DNA from 4 places in the Paenibacillus sp. FSL L8-0638 genome. Region 4 is predicted to be linked to each of the others. Evidence: predicted binding sites of a transcription regulator. Region 4 holds the regulator's gene; each other region holds the start of a gene.
The links. The regulator Rex, encoded in region 4, represses fermentation and respiration genes when NADH is low (regulators of the CRP and FNR family bind a similar motif). The targets are predictions, from matches to a motif close to TTGTGAAATATTTCACAA.

Region 1: the regulator Rex is predicted to act here: its motif matches at 2,137-2,154, upstream of MKY35_RS01060 (phosphoketolase family protein).
Region 2: the regulator Rex is predicted to act here: its motif matches at 3,018-3,035, upstream of adhE (bifunctional acetaldehyde-CoA/alcohol dehydrogenase).
Region 3: the regulator Rex is predicted to act here: its motif matches at 2,584-2,601, upstream of MKY35_RS04220 (DoxX family membrane protein).

The regions. Positions count from the first base shown of each region.
Region 1 covers NZ_CP151960.1:235,436-240,583, forward strand. The annotation lists gene MKY35_RS01050 (glycosyltransferase) at 1-904, opposite strand, end outside; gene MKY35_RS01055 (GntR family transcriptional regulator) at 1,195-1,980, shown strand; gene MKY35_RS01060 (phosphoketolase family protein) at 2,273-4,657, shown strand; gene MKY35_RS01065 (aldo/keto reductase) at 4,931-5,148, shown strand, end outside.
Region 2 covers NZ_CP151960.1:3,546,431-3,551,578, reverse strand. The annotation lists gene MKY35_RS15730 (helix-turn-helix domain-containing protein) at 145-489, shown strand; gene MKY35_RS15725 (hypothetical protein) at 612-911, opposite strand; gene MKY35_RS15720 (class III extradiol ring-cleavage dioxygenase) at 1,230-1,997, shown strand; gene MKY35_RS15715 (Crp/Fnr family transcriptional regulator) at 2,136-2,852, opposite strand; gene adhE (bifunctional acetaldehyde-CoA/alcohol dehydrogenase) at 3,111-5,148, shown strand, end outside.
Region 3 covers NZ_CP151960.1:934,958-940,105, forward strand. The annotation lists gene MKY35_RS04210 (class III extradiol ring-cleavage dioxygenase) at 1-748, shown strand, start outside; gene MKY35_RS04215 (hypothetical protein) at 821-1,744, opposite strand; gene MKY35_RS04220 (DoxX family membrane protein) at 1,960-2,478, opposite strand; gene MKY35_RS04225 (DUF3048 domain-containing protein) at 2,728-3,822, shown strand; gene MKY35_RS04230 (DUF47 family protein) at 4,011-4,625, shown strand; gene MKY35_RS04235 (inorganic phosphate transporter) at 4,640-5,148, shown strand, end outside.
Region 4 covers NZ_CP151960.1:3,386,483-3,391,630, reverse strand. The annotation lists gene dinG (ATP-dependent DNA helicase DinG) at 1-2,596, shown strand, start outside; gene MKY35_RS14880 (redox-sensing transcriptional repressor Rex) at 2,640-3,293, shown strand; gene MKY35_RS14875 (amidohydrolase) at 3,280-4,581, shown strand; gene MKY35_RS14870 (DUF5590 domain-containing protein) at 4,619-5,143, shown strand.

The DNA of each region.
Region 1 (5,148 bases), 2.7 Mb from region 4:
CCTCGGATGGAGGGATAAGGGCAAATAAATTTAACGAGGAGTCATGGAATCCGTAGGTTTCATACATGATTCTCAGATTTTCCGTATTCAACACGTTACCTCTAAGATAGGTTGGATGTTCCTGATGATATCCGACCACCTCTTTGATGCAATAAAAAGGAATCTTCAAGCGATGCAGTCTATAGCCAAGGTCCCAGTCTTCGAGTCCATACAGCACAAACCGTTCATTGAAGCCTCCAATACGATTCAAGTGACTGCGTCTGATGGCTACACAACGAGTAACCAGCAGCATCCAGGGGGCTACGTCCGTTGAGGCAAATTGTTTTTGCGTATTGGGAGGAACCCTAGTAGGACTAACTACTTTAGACAATGCACCCGTTTGGTGAAGGATATCTTCTGGGGTTATGATCGGAGTAATTTCGTTTGCTGCTTCATAGTCAGCATTCCATAAGTTGGACTGCGTAAGTATGTTGCGACATTGTTCTTTTTCTTCAGGGGAAAAGTCAGGGTAATAATGGGTAAAAGCATCGTCCCACGAGTGAGGAATGCCTGAAAGCACGGACTTGGGATATTTACGGTGATAACGGCTCACGATCCTAATAAATTCCGGTAATACTACAAAGTCAGCGTCGCAGAAGATGATGTATAGCCCTTTTGCACGGCGCAGTCCCAAATTTCGAACGGCAGATCGACCGCGTTGTTCCTGATGTGACACATAGATAAGAGGATAGGATGCTTTGAAGCCTTCGACCATTTCTCTCGTTCCGTCTGTAGAACCGTCATCAGCTACAATGACTTCGAATAGTTGCTTTGGATAGGTTTGTGTCTCAAATGAAGCGAGTGTGAGCAACAATTGCTGGGCTCGATTATAGGTTGGAATGATGACGCTGTAGCGGATAGCCAATATGATCTCCCCCCCACCATTCTTATTAGTGAACGTATGAACAAGATAAATAATAACAATGTATTCAAGGATTTTAGCCTGGTCTAGTCAAACATCCCTCAAGGTTCGAAACAGGCTTGGTCTTATTACCGATATTAAGGTGGGGGTTCTGTATTTTCTACTGTTTTGCAGGTGCGTTCCGTGGTGTTATGTATGTGTAATCATGGTATTATGCATAGAGATGTAAAGTAAAAGCGAGGGCGCTTCCTATTCGGTTGAAAGTCCACTCAGCATACAGAAACAAACACGAGATGAAATGGGCAAGTTATGGTAAACTATATGGAGTTATAGAAGACCTGAAAGAGGAGTACTATATGACACAATTTGTCTATAAGCAAATTATTGACGATCTCAAGATGAAAATCTTTGCGGGAAAGTTTGCAGATATGAGATTGCCAGATGAACGTAGTCTTAGTGAGACTTACCAGGTTAGTCGTAGTTCAATTAAACGTGCTCTGACTAAAATGGAGAATGTCGGAATTATTTTCAAAAAACAAGGTTCCGGGACATTTATTAATCCATTATACATAAGAAATGAATCTATCTTTAACTACGAAGGCTCTAATCTAGGGGTCACTGATAATTTTCAAATGCATGGTAAAAAGCCCAAAATCAAAGTATTAAGTTTTGAGGTCATTCCGCCCACAGAAGAATTACAGCGTGATTTGTTCTTGGAGACTCATGATTTTGTTTACAAAATTGTCCGCTTACGTCTATTTGATGATGATCCTTTTATGATTGAAACAGGGTATATCCCCATTAAAATCGTCCAGAATTTAAATCAGACCATTATCGAGGGTTCTATTTTTAATTATTTGGAAGACTCGCGGAACTTGGCCGTCACCAAATCTTTTTTATCCATTTTTGCAGAACCGTCCCAAGAGAATGATCAAAAGCTGCTACATTTAAATGAAAATGAGCCTGTAGGTATTATGGAAGGTGTGTTCTTTTTAGATAACGGTACGCCATTTGAGTTTTCTCATATGCGATTTCATTACAAATATTTGAAATTTAATACCTTTGTATCGGTTCACTAATGATAAGACTGGAGAATTCTCCGGTCTTTTTTTATGGTTTTAAAAAAGAATTGGACTCTGCGATGGCCTCGTTTATTACAAATTTTATTGGCTTATACTTCTATATATTTTAATGTAAGAGCTTTTTTACTGTCTTTTTAATTTATATTTCATAGTATGTTCAAAATTTCACAAAATTGGACCGTATCACTTGTGAAAAAGGTTGAATTTAATCGGCGCAGCGTTATGATGTACATGTAGATGAAATTTCCGGAAATAAATTACAAACAAAACTACTTAGGGAGTGGACACAATGTCGTTATCACCCGTGTTAGCAGATTATTCATCTAAAACATATTTAGAAAAACTTGATGCATATTGGCGTGCAACGAACTACATTTCGGTAGGTCAGCTTTATTTAAAAGATAATCCTTTGTTGAGAGAGCCTTTAAAAGATTCAGATGTGAAGGTTAAGCCTATTGGACACTGGGGCACAATTCCCGGTCAAAACTTTATTTATGCACATCTAAATCGTGTTATTAATAAATATGATTTGAGCATGCTTTACATTGAGGGTCCTGGTCACGGTGGCCAGGTTATGGTTTCAAATTCTTATCTGGATGGGAGTTACACTGAAATCTATCCGCAAATTACACAAGATATCCCAGGTATGAAGAAATTGTTCAAACAATTCTCTTTCCCTGGTGGTATTGCTTCACATGCTGCTCCTGAAACACCTGGATCTATCCATGAAGGTGGAGAATTAGGTTACTCCCTTTCTCATGGTGTAGGTGCCATTCTGGATAATCCTGATCTGATTTCGGCTGTTGTTATTGGTGATGGCGAAGCTGAAACGGGCCCATTAGCCGCTTCGTGGTTCTCTAACAGATTTATCAACCCCATCACAGATGGTGCAGTGCTACCAATCTTGCACTTGAATGGCTTTAAGATTAGTAACCCAACGATTATGTCTCGTCAATCAAAAAAAGAATTGACCTCATACTTTAAAGGTTTGGGTTGGGAGCCGTACTTTGTTGAAGGTGAAAATCCGGATCACATGCATCCAGAAATGGCGAAAGTATTGGATACGGCCATCGAGAAAATTGAAGATATTCAAAAGAATGCGCGTGAAAATAATGACCTTACTCGTCCGGCGTGGCCGATGATTGTATTCCGTTCACCTAAAGGCTGGACAGGTCCGAAGGAATGGGACAACGTGCCGAATACAAATTCATTCCGTGCCCATCAGGTTCCAATTCCGGTCGATCAAAAAAATATGCAGCACGCACCTGCTTTATTAGAATGGTTGAATAGCTATAGACCAGAGGAATTGTTCGACGAGAACGGTCGTTTAAACTCTGAGCTTGCTGAAATTCTGCCTACAGGTGATAAACGTATGGGAATGAACCCAGTTGCGAATGCGGGTAACCTCATTAAAGACTTGAAATTACCGGATTTCCGTAACTATGCGCTGGATAATTCCGTACCTGGTAAAGTGATTGCGCAAGATATGTCGGTTTTAGGGAAATACGTTAAAGATGTGGTCCTTTTAAATGAAGAAAATCGTAATTTCAGAATCTTCGGACCGGATGAAACGATGTCTAACCGCTTGGTACCTGTTTTTGAAGTAACCAAACGCCAATGGATGGACCAAATTATTGAACCTAATGATGAATTCTTATCATCCTATGGTCGTGTAATTGATTCTCAATTATCCGAACACCAAGCTGAAGGACTGCTGGAAGGTTATGTGTTAACAGGTCGTCATGGTTTCTTTGCAAGTTACGAAGCCTTCCTGCGTGTGGTTGACTCGATGATCACCCAGCACTTTAAGTGGCTGCGTAAAGCAACGGATCAAGGATGGCGTGCAGATATCCCATCATTGAATGTCGTAGCAACTTCAACGGTGTTCCAACAGGATCATAATGGGTATACACACCAAGATCCAGGTTTGTTAGGTCATTTGGCTGATAAAAAACCGGAATTTATTCGGGAGTATCTGCCAGCGGATGCCAATTCCCTGTTGGCTGTTTTCGACACCATTTTAAACGACCGTCAAAAGATCAATTTGATTGTTTCGTCCAAACACCCACGTCCACAATGGTTTAGTGCTGATGAAGCGAAAGAATTGGTGGATAAAGGGTTAAAGATCATTGACTGGGCAAGTACAGATCAAGGTGGAGAACCTGATCTTGTCATTGCTTCTGCGGGTACAGAGCCAACGATTGAAAGTTTAGCTGCGATTTCCATTTTGCATGAAAAACTGCCTGACTTGAAGATTCGGTACATCAACGTGGTTGATTTGCTGAAACTGAGAAGCCAAAAGCTAGACCCGCGTGGATTATCCGACGCCGAGTTTGATCAATTTTTCACAAAAGACAAGCCCGTTGTTTTCGCTTTCCATGGTTACGAAGGTCTGATCAAAGATCTGTTCTTTGATCGTCACAATCATAACTTGCATGTACATGGTTACCGTGAGAATGGCGATATTACGACACCATTTGATATGCGTGTATTGAATCAAATGGATCGTTTTGACTTAGTGAAGGAAGCCGTTCTTAACTTACCTGACGCTGGGAAGTACACCAACATTGTGGATGAAATGGATGCTACGGTTAAGAAACATCATCAATTCATTCGCGAAGAGGGCATTGACTTGCCAGAGGTAGAGAACTGGGTATGGAAAGGCTTGAAATAAAAATTAAGACGCTTCAACTTTGTGTTGGACAACCAAGCAATTCAGCATGAAGTGGAATATATGATTTGGTAGCGGTATACGAGTGCCTGACTCCTTGAATTCAAGTATGATTTCAACGGGGATCAGGCACTTTTTGATGTAGCATACAGAGAATTTAATAGGAAAGTCACGAACTGGTGGGTAATAAGTATAGGAGGAACCGAGTCATTCGCTGTATTTTTCTGAGCATTAAAGGTGTTGCGGTATAAGAGAATAGTAAAGGAGGCTGTTAATATGAACGATCCAATTCCGGAGAAGGTATTGAATGATGGCACTAAGGTGCCCGTCATTGGATTTGGGACTGCTGGATTGAAGGGTGCAGATGGAGTCAAGGCAATTACCAGCGCGATTGATGCAGGTTACCGTCTGATCGACACAGCGTTCAACTATGAAAATGAGGGTGCTGTCGGGAAAGCGGTCCAGCAGAGCTCTGTGCCCAGAGAAGAATTGTT
Region 2 (5,148 bases), 160 kb from region 4:
CTGTGTTGGTTTGTTGTATAATCAGTTTTGGTCATGGCAACTTTATCGGCGCAGGTATTTAATTTAAGAAGAAAGTGTTTTCTTTCGGGATAAAGTATGCTAAAATGATATATACTAACAAAAGGAAAGCTTTATCAAACCGAAATGCAAAAGAAGGTGAAAAATTTGGAGAGTCAACCGCAATGTACAAAAATGTGTCCGCGTTTTGAAACCGCCTTTTCATGTTTGGGCAAGCGTTGGAATGGATTAATTATTCAATCCATGATGAGCGGTCCTAAGCGGTTTAAGGATATTTCCAATCTGATTCCCACAATGAGTGACAAAATGTTATCAGAGCGGATGAAAGATTTGGAAAATGAGGGAATTCTTACACGTCATGTATATCCAGAAACTCCTGTCCGCATTGAATACGAGCTAACAACCAAAGGCCGTGCACTTCAGCCGGTTATGGAACAGATTCAATTTTGGGCTGAGGAATGGATTAGATGAGCACCAAACTAAATAAGCGTTTTTCATAGCAAAACAGCCTTTTCCTAGAAAAAAGGCTGTTTTTTATATTGCGTAGGACTACTTATCCATTTTGCAGAAATGATGTGCTTAGGCAGCACGGCTTAATAGCCTTTGACGCGCCCTGCAACTGAGAATAATGCTGCTGTTGCACGGCGAGGCACACGGGTTTGAATATCCAGCGCGGCCGAACGGAATGTACCCAGACAGGAATGACAAAGTCTCCCTGCATAAATAGGGGAACGGCAGGACTCACAAGGATAATCAAGCTGACTGTATGTGGAGGGAAATTTGCCTGCTCTTACCCAATCTGTGAGCAATTCTATAGGTGTACCAGTTACGTCACTGAGCTGGCGAGTATGAGTAGAAGGATGCTTCCATAGATAGTTAGAACAGCGGTCCAAGAATATATTTTCTTCCTGAATACAAGTACTACAGAGGTTTCTAAGGTTTTGACGAAAAACGGAACCGCATTTTGGGCAATTAGAAGTATGTATCTCCATAGAAACCAGTCCTTTGTATCGAAATAAAGTGAAATTTTTAAATTTATTAGTTACATATTACTATGACATTATACCTATATCAATCTTTATTTATAGAATCTTTGACCTTTAAGTGTATGTTAAAATCTGTGTTGACATGACTCTGTTACTTATGTATCATTACTTACATAAAGTTACTTGATGAATAAAATAAATTGTTGATGATAAGGGGATCTTTATATGATGCCATCTTTATTTTTGGCCCATGGCTCACCGATGCTTGCTATTGAACAGACGGACTATACTTCATTTTTAGAGCAACTGGGGAAAAGTATTCGTCCTAAAGCAATAGTTATCTTTACTGCTCATTGGGAAACACAAACGTTGACAATCAGTTCGATGGATGACGTGTACGATACCATTTATGATTTTGGCGGTTTTCCACCGGAACTGTACACAGTGAAATATCCAGCACATGGTTCTGTGGAACTGGCCAATAAGCTGAAAAAATTATATGAACAAAAGGGCATTGACGTAGAAACTGATCGGGTGAGGGGATTGGATCATGGATCTTGGACATTGTTGCATCGTATGTATCCTGAGGCAGACATTCCGGTAGTTCAGATCTCTGTAAATCCATATCTCTCGCCCAAAGCACAATATGCTATTGGTGAAGTGCTGCGAGGACTGGGAGAACAGGATATTCTGGTCATTGGTAGTGGCGTGACTGTTCATAATCTGCGTATCGTCAAATGGGGGGAAACGAAAACAGAACCTTGGGCTATAGATTTTGATGATTGGATTATTGAAAAAGTACAAAGTAGAGATATAGAGGCTTTGGATCACTATGAAAGCGAAGCACCGTATGCTCGCCAGGCCGTACCCAGAGCAGAACACTTTGTACCGTTGTTTATTGCAATGGGGAGTGGCAATCCTGCAAACGAAGCCAAGGTCATCCATAGAAGCTATGAGATGGGGAATTTAAGTTATCTATGCTTACAGTTTTAAAGAGTGTTGCCAGAAGAAGGACTGTCGTTAAAATGCTTCGCTACTGCTCCTGTATAAGTAGGGGAGTGGAAATAAATTAGGGAGTGTTATAAGCTATAGTGGCTTATAACACTCCCTTTTACATAAAAAAACGATTTATTATATCCGGCAAATCTCACGAGGGCATAGTTCACAATGACATACACCTTGCAGCATTTCCAAATCTTTGACAACAATCATACCATTATCATATTCAACTGCATTTTTCTTACGTAGATCACTAAGCATCCGGTTTACGCTTTCCCGGGTCGCACCGATCATATTTGATAAGTCAGTATGAGTAATTTTTTTATGAATCAGGATATGTTCGCCGTGAGGCTCACCATAGGTATTGCATAGACGAATGAGCGTTGAACATAAAGCGCCTGGCTTGCCGTACATCATCAAATCGCGGAACTTAGTCTGAGTAATGCGGTGATGTGAACCCATCCATTTCATAAAGTCAATCGCAAAATCACAATGCTGGCAAATAAGCAGTTCCAAATCTGTATGATCGATTACGCCAATATCACTGTCTTCCAGAACCTCAGCAGAAAAGGAATGCTTAGTACCGAAAAATGGATCGGCTTGACCAACAAGATCGCCGCTTTGATACATATATAGAATAAGTTCCTTGCCCTCATCCGTTGTTTTGGTTACTTTCACGCGTCCGCGCTTAATATAAAACAGCTTATCCGCTGTATCTCCTTCCCAGAACAGATGCGAGCTTTCTGGCATAACTCGATCTTTCATCATTACTTGCAATCGGTTGAAGCTGGCCTCCGAGAAGCAACAGGTGTTGCCGCGGGCTTCCATTACATTTGTAGGGTTTCTCATCGTCCATTTCCCCTTTGTATCCTATGTTTTTTATCTGCAACTTGATCAATTCAAATTCATTATATACTTGTGCAATGAGTTTTTGGGGCAAGAAGAGGGGGTAAAAGTGGCAGAATTCCAAACTTTGTGATTTAATTCACTTCATAAAATAAAATTTTAAATAGATTGTGAAAAAAATCACAATATATCTTGAAAAGCTGTGTTACGATCAGTGCGTGAACAAGAGATAGTACACGAGATAACAGGAGGATGAGGGAAATGGCTGTTAAAAACGAGGTTATTCAAAAAGAGCAAAGCGCAGAGCAGTATATTCAAACGCTGATTGACCGGGGGAACCGGGCACAGCAAGCTTTCATGAGTATGAATCAGGAACAGATTGACGAAATCGTACAAGCTATGGCACTCGCAGGGATGGATAAACACATGTACCTGGCGAAGTTGGCTGTTGAAGAAACAGGACGCGGTGTGTACGAGGACAAAATCACCAAAAACATGTTTGCAACAGAATATATCTATCATAGTATCAAAAATGAAAAAACCGTCGGTGTCATTGAAGACAATGATTTTGACAGTTTTCAAAAGATAGCAGAGCCAGTCGGTATTATCATGGGGATCACTCCAGTGACAAACCCGACTTCGACTACGATGTTCAAAGCGCTGATTGCCATTAAAACACGTAACCCAATCATTTTCGGTTTCCATCCATCTGCTCAATCGTGTAGTGCGGAAGCAGCCCGCGTCTTGCTCGAAGCAGCTGTTAAACATGGTGCTCCGGCCGATTGTATTCAATGGATTGAAGCACCTTCGATGGATAAGACCAATGTATTGATGAACCACCCTGATGTGGCGCTAATTTTGGCAACTGGTGGATCAGGCATGGTTAAGGCAGCTTATAGCTGCGGTAAACCAGCACTTGGTGTAGGTCCTGGTAACGTGCCTTGCTTTATTGAAAAAACAGCAGATATCAAACAGGCCGTGAACGATCTTATCCTCTCGAAATCTTTTGATAACGGTATGATTTGTGCTTCGGAGCAAGCGGTTATTATCGAAGAGCCAATCTTCGAACAAGTGAAAAAATTGATGATCGCTAACGGTTGCTATTTTGTAAATAAAGAAGAAGCAGCTAAGCTCACTCAAGGAGCTATGAATGTCGAGAAATGTGCAGTGAACCCAGCTATTGTCGGGCAGTCTGCTGTGAAAATTGCTGAAATGAGTGGTATTACAGTACCAGCAGGAACTAAAATTTTGGTCGCTGAGATTGAAGGGGTAGGAACAAAATTCCCATTGTCTGCGGAAAAATTGAGTCCTGTATTGGCTTGCTATAAAGTGAAAAATGCGGAACAAGGTATTCAACGCGCTGCTGAAGTCGTGGAATTCGGGGGCATGGGTCACTCGTCCGCTATTCATTCGAACGATGAGGATGTTATCGCTCGGTTTGCAAACCGTTTGCAAACAGGACGTATCATTGTAAATGCACCTTCCACACATGGTGCGATTGGCGACATTTACAACACCAATCTTCCTTCGTTGACACTTGGTTGCGGTTCGTACGGTCGTAACTCGACTTCGTCGAACGTATCGGCAGTCAATCTGATTAATGTGAAAAGGGTGGCGAAACGGACGGTGAATATGCAATGGTTCAAAGTACCTTCCAAAATCTATTTTGAAAAAAATTCGACACAGTATCTTGCTAAAATGCCTGATATTACACGTGTAGCTATTATCACAGACCCTATGATGGTACAACTGGGATATGTAGATCGTGTTATTCATTATCTGCATCAGCGCCAAACACCAGTAGCTATCGAAGTGTTCTCTGAAGTAGAGCCAGATCCATCGACAGTTACGGTAGAACGTGGTACTGAAATGATGAGACGTTTCCAACCGGATTGCATCATCGCACTGGGCGGCGGTTCGCCAATGGATGCCGCTAAAGGCATGTGGATGTTCTATGAATATCCAGATACTGATTTCAATAACTTAAAACAAAAATTCATGGATATCCGTAAACGGATTTACAAGTACCCACGTCTGGGCCAAAAAGCACAATTTGTAGCTATCCCTACAACATCGGGTACAGGTTCCGAAGTTACATCGTTCGCAGTAATTACGGACAAAAACCTGGGCGACACGAAGTACCCACTGGCTGACTATGAGTTGACTCCTGATGTGGCAATTATTGACCCAGTGTTTGTATATTCGCTGCCTAAAACAGCTGTAGCGGACACAGGTATGGACGTTCTGACACATGCTATCGAGGCTTACGTGTCCGTAATGGCTAATGACTACACAGATG
Region 3 (5,148 bases), 2.5 Mb from region 4:
GGCTGTAGAAAATAACGCATATACCAGCTTTCTTGCAAAGCTGGGCGCGAGCCTGCCCCGACCCAAAGGAATTGTCATTTTTTCCGCGCATTGGGATAGCCCCGATCAATGTATTGGCGCGGATGATCAGCATGCAGCGTTGCACGATTTCTATGGCTTTCCTGAAGAAATGTACTCAATCGATTACCCTGCACCAGGCGATCCAAAGCTGTATGAGGAGATAGAGCATCTGTTCAGTCAGCATAACTTGTTCCACCAGCCGGTTCGGAACCGGGGACTGGATCATGGAGCATGGGTGGTTTTGCGGCATATATATCCTGATGCGGACATACCGGTCGTACCGTTATCTATTGATTCTCGGCGCGCTCCTCAAGAGCAATACGAGATTGGACGGATGCTGGCGCCGTTGCGAGAACAAGGGATTTTGATTATCGGTAGCGGCGGATTGGTCCACAACTTGCGGACACTCAAGCAGACGAGTGAGCCAGCCGATTGGGCCGTTCAATATGATGACTGGATTGCACAGCAGCTTCAAGACTGGAATTTACGTCACTTATTCCAATATGACAAGAAGGCTCCATATGCCAAACAGGCGGTACCTTCTTATGGAATAGAGCATTTTTCACCTTTGTTTTATGCGATGGGGGCTGCAGATCAGGAGCGCTCCGCGCATAAGCTTTTTCAGTCGTATGTCCTTGGCTCGCTGAGTCTCAATTGTTGGGCTTTTGGTCAAGAAAGTGATACGTAAATGTAAAAAAGAACTTCCGAATCCACATGCTGTGTGGGAATGGAAGTTCTTTTGTGTATTTTGCGTCTTCGATTAATTTGAAGGCACGTTCTTTTTTAGCCAAGTGGATACCTGCGAAGTACGTTGATCTCCATTTTGATCCAACAGTGTCATAAATGCTTTCAGCTTTTGAATATAGGTGCTCTTCGAATCCATATTACGTTGAACGACCCATTGATACCCTTTTTTGGCATTCTGATGAATCTTCCCGGTATCATAATCGAATAATGGCGTATTGTTCGTGCCGTAGAAAGTATAGAAGAAGTACAGATCGTGCAATTTTTTTATAGCTTGTGTACGATTGGAATGTGGATATTGGTGTAAAAACAATTCCTGTGCCAGCACTCGTCCGGCTAACTGTTGATAGCCGATACGGAGCGCGACATCCTTGGTAGCCGCCTGTCCGGATTCCATCGACATGATGTCAATATAGCTGCGGATATCTGCCGTGGTGTGCTTCCCGAATACTTTATATTTTTCATAGTTGATGATTGGGTAATACATGCCTTCTGCGGTTTCAAGTTTGTAGCCGGCATCTCTTGTTTGAGTTAGCAACTTTTTCAGGTTCGCATCGCTTGTACGGCTGATTACATTTGTGAACGAATCACCGGGTTTATAGATTTGATTTATTTTGGTTTGAACAGAGGTCGGGTATAGGTTCTGTGTATAGGAATCCAATTGCTGGTTCTGTGCATTTTCCAGATGAAGCACCATGAGGGTAGCTTGAGAAGCTGGAATGGATTGAATATGCTTTTGCAAATAAGTGAATGCCTGAGATAGCTTGCCGGGTTGGCCTAGTAGCTGCTCGAAGGTCTTGGAGATATGTTGTACACTTTCTGCCTGAGATGTCGTAGTAGACGTCGCCGCTTTGGCTGATGCCGTATATCCCGATCCCATAGTCTGCACTGTGAAAGTTACTGCTGCGAGCATGAGATAGGCTTTGGTGATTTTTTTCATGATATAACCCTCCATTACGTTCTTTGATGTAACTGTAGTGTATAGGGTAAATGTATCGTGAGCATTCCATGTTGTATCCAACTTGTAAACGTTTGGGGAGGATAATGAATCCGATAAAAGAGTCCGAGTTAGGAGGAGCTAATAGCCTCCTTGTGAGCATAACAGCGCAAAAAAATAACCATTATCCCGGAGGATAACGGTTATTTGGGGGATGTTTAAGCTATTTTTCGACTAGGGTCCGATGGAAAGGTATCTTTATTTTTACCAAACAGTCCACGCAGGAAGGGCAGTACCCAACGGTCAAAGCCAATTCTTCCGGCATTTGCACCAGCAACTACGAGGAAGATTTCAAACAGCAGATAGATTGCATTGGTGCTTACTGTACCCGAGAACAGGAACGAGAAGTTCATAACCATGGCCATCAAAGCGGCCAGTGTAGTCAATGTACCGAGAAGCAGGCCAACCCCGACCAAGAACTCACCCAATGGGATCAGGACATTGAACAAACCTACATTCGGCAGGGCAAAGGCTTCGAGGAACGATCCCCACCAGCCTTGTACAGCGGGATGGTCTCCACCTGTTTTAGCAATGGCCCCCGAGATAAATCCGCCTGCATCAAATCCACCTGTCAATTTTTCGAGTCCGTGGGTCATCCATTCATACCCTAGATAAACCCGTACGACAGTCAGCAACCACATTGCGACTTTGTTCTCACGTAACCAGCTATTAAACATTCAAACCACTCCTCTTTCTTAATCTATAATGTTGGTTGTATTTCATTTTGTTGGGGATGATCATCTTTGCTACACCTTTATTGTAGTAGGTTCAGTTACAGTTATTTGTGATAAAAATCACAAAGTCTGAATATTTTTAAAATTTTAATGTCTTCAGATAAGTATTCTATAGAGAGGTCATGCTTCAATCAAGACAAAAACAGGAAATAAAGCTTATAATGAGAAAAATAACGAAGTGGAGGGATGAACTTGTCCGGGCCCATTTCCCAACGAAATCATTGGTTGCGTGTGATGGCCTCAGCTCTGTTATGCATGACGCTGATGTCTTGTTCTGCTATGTCCAATACGGGAGATACTGAACCCGTTGCCCAACCGACCAAGCAAAAAACAGAGAAGGAGGCGCTTGAACCGCCGAAGGAGCAGTCTACTCCGGCATTTACAGCTCCGCTTACCGGTCTTCCGGTGGAGCAGCCAGTTTTGGAGCGACCGCTCGCTGTCATGATTAACAATGCTCCAGCAGCACGTCCGCAGGCAGGACTTAGTCAGGCAGATATGGTATATGAAGTTCTTGCAGAAGGCGGAATTACCCGTCTGGTCGCTTTTTTCCAAAGTCATGGCGGAGATGTAAAGATTGGTCCGGTCCGTAGCATTCGTCCGTATTTGATTGAGCTGGGCGAAACCTATGGTGCGTTGCCGATACACGCAGGGGGAAGCACAGATGCCTATGCGATTTTACAGCAGCAGCGGAAAGAACATTTAGATGAGATTTCAAATGGAGGGGCATACTTCTGGCGAAGCAAAGATCGTCGTCCTCCGCATAATCTATACACGGACGTGAATAGACTGCGCAAAGGAAGCGATAGTAAAGGGTATGCCAAGCAGACGGACGTTCCTGTATATTCTTACCTTAAATCCGGTGAAATTCCAGTTATGGTGAACGAGACTGCAACATCTTTACAAATCCGGTTTTTGCTTAAAAGCTACCGGGTATCTTACACCTATGATCCAGCGGGTCAACAATATAAGCGTTTTGTGAACGAAAAGTCACATGTGGATCAAAATAATAACCAACAGCTCTCAGCAGCCAATGTCATTGTGATGAGCACCAGGCATCGAACGTTGGATGATGTAGGCAGATTAAGTGTTGAACTGGACGGCAGCGGAGAGGCCATGGTGTTTCAACAAGGACAGTTAATACAGGCTGAGTGGCAACATACGCCGGGTGATGCGATTCGTTTTATGAAGAATGGGGTTGAAATTCCGTTAACGCCAGGTACATCCTATATACATGTGGTGCCTGCAGATACACCACTAAAGGAACATGTAACCATAGAAGCGAATTAGAAAACGAATTACACCTTTTTAGGAAAAAATTGTCGGATAATGAGCTTATATGTCGGGCACTGTATACGTATATCATGAAATTTGCTTTTACAAACATTACAAAAACATTGATGAGTGTGATAAGATAGCAAAGGTTGTCTATTGCAGTCGAAACAGGTTGCGGATATTTTCGTAAAGGGGTAATCGTTATGAGATTGAAGAAAAAGGATATATTCTTCGAGACGTTGGAAAATATGGCAGATACGATCGTGCAAGCAGCCGATTATTTTGCCCAACATACTTCAAATCTTCAAGATGTGACTTTGTTTACAAATGAAATGAAGAAGTATGAAAATAAGTGTGATGATTACACACACACGATTATTACTGAACTGAACAAGACCTTCATTACGCCGTTGGAACGCGACGACATCATGGAACTGACAACAACCATGGATGATGTGTTGGACGGTCTTGAAGCGACGGCTTCCCGTTTTTATATGTACAACATTACGGAGCCGGACGAGTATATTGTGCAGTTCGCTGATATTTTGCGTCAATCAGCTTACGAAATTCAGAAAGCTGTACATTTGCTTTCACAGAAAAAATTGCTGGCCATTCGTGAATACACTATTCGTCTGAATGATTTGGAAAATCAGGGGGATGAATTGTTGCGTATTTGCATCAAAAACCTGTTTGCAACTGTAACTGACCCTATTGAACTGATTAAACGCAAAGAATTGTACGAACGCCTTGAAACGACAACGGATTCATGCGAGGATGTTGCAAATATGCTGGAATCCATCATTATGCGTAACTCGTAAGGGAGTCCTTTTACATGGATACAAGTTTACTGGTATTGGGTATTGTTATTTTTCTTGCTCTGGCATTTGATTTTATTAATGGTTTTCATGATACGGCGAACGCGATTGCAACTTCGGTATCGACCCGTGCATTGACCCCGCGACGTGCGATTATTATGGCTGCGGTCATGAACTTTCTCGGGGCAATATTGTTTACAGGCGTTGCGAAGACCATTGGTGGAAGTGTCGCTGATCCAACCAAGCTTACGAATGGAATTGATATCGTCATTGCGACGCTGATCGCTGCGATTATCTGGAACCTCTTAACCTGGTGGTTCGGTATTCCTTCATCCTCTTCTCATGCATTGATTGGTGCATTGGCTGGAGCGGTGTATGTAGGTGCAGGATCGGATAAATTAAACTGGAGCGGCTTCATCGGGATTGTCGAAGGACTTATTTTCTCCCCGTTGATTGCTTTTGTTGTCGGTTACATCGTGATGATAATTTTAAAATACATCTTCGCTCGTCGTAGTCCGCATACGGT
Region 4 (5,148 bases):
TGATTTTAATTTTTTGCAAAACGCTCTGGATCGGTGCGGATACTTGCCATTTAGCGGAAGAATCTTGGATACAATGGATTTTCTGAAAATTATGTTTCCATCGCTATCTTCGTATCAGTTGGGTTTTGTGTCTTCTGAGTTCGGGCTGGCACATGATCGCCCTCACCAAGCAGACAGCGACGCATTGGCTACGGCCGAGGTGTTTTTAAAGTGTCTGGGTGAGCTTCAAGCATTACCTCTGATAACGATACAGCGGCTTAGTGATTTGTTTGCAGAGGAAGACAGTGACCTTGGATGGTTTCTTGATGGGGTGCGTGAAGAGAAAGAGCTTGATCCTATTCAGGATTTGGAGGGACATCAGTTTTTTCGTCAGCTTGCGCTAAAAGTGGAAGATTGGACGGAGCTAGCTGCTCCGCGTAGAGAAGATGACCCGAATCCACTGTCAGGTGTTACCTTTGAGGAGTACATGGATGATGTGCGGGACAATTTGCGTTCATCCTTGAGTCAATATGAGGAGCGCGAGGCGCAGATACAGATGATTGAGGGTGTGAATCAGGCACTGAGTGAAGACAAGCATCTGCTGATTGAAGCAGGTACAGGAACAGGGAAGTCTCTGGGTTATTTGCTCCCATCGCTGTATCACAGTGTGAAAAAGGGACAGCGCGTTATGGTGAGTACACATACGATCAACCTGCAGGAACAATTACGCGAGCGCGACATTCCGATGCTGACCAAGGTGATTCCGTTTCCGTTCCGGGCAGCTATTTTCAAGGGTCGGGGACATTATTTGTGTCTGCGTAAGTTTGAACATAAAATAAACAGAAGAGACTTCGCTACACCGAAGGAAGATTTAATTACAGCGGCTCAGATGATCGTCTGGTTGACGTTAACAGAAACCGGTGATGATGAAGAACTGAATCTGAGCAACCGTGGAGGGGATTTCTGGGAAACAGTGGCGAGTGATTCAGAGTCCTGTCTTGGTCGTTCTTGCCCATGGTTCCGCAAATGTTATTATCATCGTGCACGCCATGAAGCAGGAATAGCGGATGTTGTTATTACGAATCATTCTAAGTTGTTCACAGACGTCAAAGCCAGTCATCAGTTGTTGCCGAGCTATGAACATCTGGTGATAGATGAAGCCCATCACCTGGAGGAAGTAGCTGGTAAACACCTAGGTATGCATATGAAATATTTCACACTCGTGCATACACTGACGCGACTGTTCAAAGACAGCAAGAATGGACAACTGCCCTCACTTCGTCAACAGTTGGCGAAATCGGGGCACGAGAAGTCGGCAGATTGGGCCTCAACCATCGATCAGCTGTATCCGCTCGTGTTAGAGGTGAAGGAAACTTGGGACCTGCTAAGCGACAAGCTGTTTGGCATGTTGCCGGAGCGAAGTGATGCGACACCGGGTGAAACAGGACAGTTTTCTTCCCGTCTCAAACCTTCGGCCAAGCCTGCAAAGTGGGATCAGGCGGGAGCTTTGGAAAATCAGCTATATGTAACGATGAGCGAAATTTTGCGCAAGGGCGACAAGCTGATGCTGGACGTCAAGGAAGAACATGACGATTATGCGGCGGATAGCCTTATTACAGATATCACGGGTCTGCTCAAGGATTTGGCGGGGATTCGAGAAAATTTGCGCTTTTTTATCCGACTCGATGATGAAACAACCGTATACTGGCTCGAGGCGAGCGGACAATTCCGTAGTAAATCATTGCAATTTTATGCGGTGCCCGTCGATGTGAGCCGCCAGTTGAAAGAAATGTTTTTTGACAAAAAAAGAAGCATTATTCTGACGTCTGCTACCTTATCGGTAGATAAGTCGTTTCAGTACATGATCGATCAGCTCGGCTTACAGGAGGCCGCAGATCAAGAGCGGCTGATGACTTCGCAGCTCCCGTCACCCTTTAATTACAGGGATCAGGTGTTGCTGGTTATTCCACGGGATTTCCCAAGTGTGAAGGGCAGTGTAGGAGATGCGCATTTTGTAGATATGCTCGTTAGCTCTGTAGGAGCGACTGCTCAGGCGACACGTGGGAGAATGCTCGTTCTGTTTACGTCCTATCGGATGCTCCGGCAAGTGTATGAGCCGCTCAAAGAGGCCTTAGCATCCAGCGAAATTACTGTGCTGGGACAAGGCGTGGACAGTGGAAGTCGCAGCAAGCTAACCCGCCGTTTTCAGGAAGCGAAAGCTTCTGTATTGCTGGGGACCAGCAGCTTCTGGGAAGGCGTCGATATTCCGGGGAAGGCTCTGACTTGTCTAGCCATTGTTCGCTTGCCGTTTCAACCGCCGAATCACCCGCTGCTGGAGGCAAAAAGCGAACTGCTCCAGCAGCAGAAGAAGAATCCATTTATGAAACTGTCTGTACCGCAAGCGGTCATTCGCTTCAAACAGGGATTTGGTCGGTTGGTACGTACAGCGAACGACCACGGGGTCGTTATCGTTTATGATACGCGTGTGATTGAATCCTATTACGGAAAGCACTTTTTGTACTCGTTACCGGGACCAAAAATGGAGCATATGCCATCGGAGCAAATGGTGCCCCGCATCGCCGAATGGCTCCAATCCGCCCCGGAGACCGAGGCATAACGGACGGACATAAGTATGTTCGTTACAATTAGGGGGAGCAAGTATGAAATCAGATAAAATTTCAGAGGCTGTCGTACGGAGGTTACCCGTATATTTACGTTATCTGAATGCACTGCACAAACGGGAGGTGGCTACGGTCTCTTCTCAAGAGCTGGGACAGAGGCTAGATTTGAACCCGGCCCAAATCCGTAAAGATCTTGCTTATTTTGGAGATTTTGGTCGGAAGGGTATCGGTTATGATGTTTCTTATCTCATTGAGAAAATACGCCATATCCTGAAAATCGACCAACAAATTAATGTAGTATTGGTCGGAGCGGGTAATCTGGGGCAAGCCCTTTCGAATTATAACGCTTATTTAAAAGACAATATGAAGATTGTAGCGGTATTTGATGCGTTTCCGGATAAGGTAGGAACCAAGATCAATACATTGGTCGTGCAACCGATGGATGAACTGGAAGCGACTGTGAAAGAAAAACACATTCGAATCGGGATTATTACCGTACCTGATTTTGAAGCACAGCACGTGGCTGACAGGCTTATTGAGAGCGGAATTGGAGCGATCCTGAACTTTGCACCGACTACTCTCAAGGCACCAGCCAACATTCGGATTCATGCCACAGACTTTACAACTGATTTGCTTAGCCTCGCTTATTATTTGGAGGACGGAAAGGAAGAAACACAATATGACAGTGAATAAATGGATGATTAAAAACGGATCTTTTGCCGTAAATGGATCAGAAGCTGGGGTAATCCATGGTTTTATGATTGTGGAGGATAGTCGTATTACTTATATTGGTGAGACCTTGCCTGCGGGTGAGGAAGAGACGGAAGCGATCGATGGTAAGGGTCTATTGTTTTTACCTGGTCTGATTAATACTCATGGTCATGCGGCGATGTCTCTACTGCGTGGGCATGGAGATGATTTGGCACTTCAAGTATGGCTTCAGGAAAAAATGTGGCCTATGGAAGCCAAGTTTACATCTACAGACGTGTACTGGGGTACGTCCTTGTCTGTGCTGGAAATGCTGAAAGGTGGAACAACAACCTTCCTCGATATGTACGATCATATGGATGAGGTGGCTCGTGTGGCTGAAGAGTCAGGTATTCGTGCAAGTCTGATGCGTGGAGCAATTGGACTATGTTCGGAGGAAGAACAGCGAATCAAGCTGGCAGAGGCCGTGACTTTTGCACGTAACTGGCACGGTAAAGCAGACGGGCGTATTACTACGATGATGTCTCCGCACGCGCCATATACATGTCCACCTGCGTTTATTGAAAAATTCGTACAAGCTGCGCATGATCTGGACTTGCCACTGCATACGCACATGTCCGAGACGATCGCCGAAGTGGAGCAAAACGTTCGCGACTACGGTTTGCGCCCGGTTGCACACTTGGATAAGCTTGGCTTTTTCTCCCGTCCTTCGCTTGTTGCCCATGGCGTTCATTTGAACGACGAAGAAATAGCTTTACTGGCAGAACGTGGTGTAGCGGTTTCGCACAATCCTGGCAGCAACTTGAAGCTGGCAAGTGGTGTGGCAAGAGTGCCTGAATTGCTGCGTGCAGGGGTTACGGTTTCTCTCGGAACGGATGGTCCTGCCAGCAATAATAACCTGGATATGTTCGAGGAAATGCGTCTGGCAGCACTTATTCACAAGGGTGTATCCGGTGACCCTACGGCAGTTCCTGCAAGTGAAGCGTTGCGTCTGGCAACAGAATACGGTGCAAAGTCGATTGGTTTAAAAGAAGTAGGAGCGTTGGCAGCAGGCAACAAGGCTGACTTTATCGCGCTGGATCTGAATCAGGCACATTTCTTGCCGCGTACAGATCTTATTTCCCATGCGGTATACTCTGCAAGCGCCAAGGACGTGGCTCATGTGTGGGTAGACGGTCGTCAGGTTGTGAAAAACGGCGAATGCCTGACTATGGACGAGGAACGTATCAAACATGAGGCACAAGCCGCCTTTGAAGGGCTGCTGTCGCGCTAATTCAGGTGTCACATCCCCTTAGAGAGGAAGCACGGGTTTGAAAAATAAGAAAAAATGGATAGCGGTCGCCATTTTGGCCGTGATACTGATCCTGGTCAGCATTTTCTGGTATTATTCCTATGTTACTCAAGACCAGGTGGCTGAGAAAAATGCCGCTATCATTAAGGCCAAGCAATCAGGTGGCCTGGTTAGCACGACTCAAACATGGAAGTCTGTATGGGATCAGGTTTATTGGGTGGTTCAAGGGAAAAATGCACAGAATGAAAATATAATGGTATGGGTTCCTTTTCAAAAAGTGGAGGGACAACCTAACGTACCTGCCGCAGATAATAGCGGTGTTCATACCGAGCTGCTGAAGAACGGAGTCGACGAGCAAAAAATGACGTCGCTAATTCAGCAGCAGCTTCCAGGTGTAAAAATTGTAAGCCTCCAGCCGAGTGTGTTCAATGGCGAATATGTGTGGCAGCTGTTTTACGATGATGGAAGCCATCATTACTATGCCTTTTACCGTTTTTTAGATGGGGGAGCGACGGGGGTAAAGTATACTTTGCCCAATAACTGAGCTGG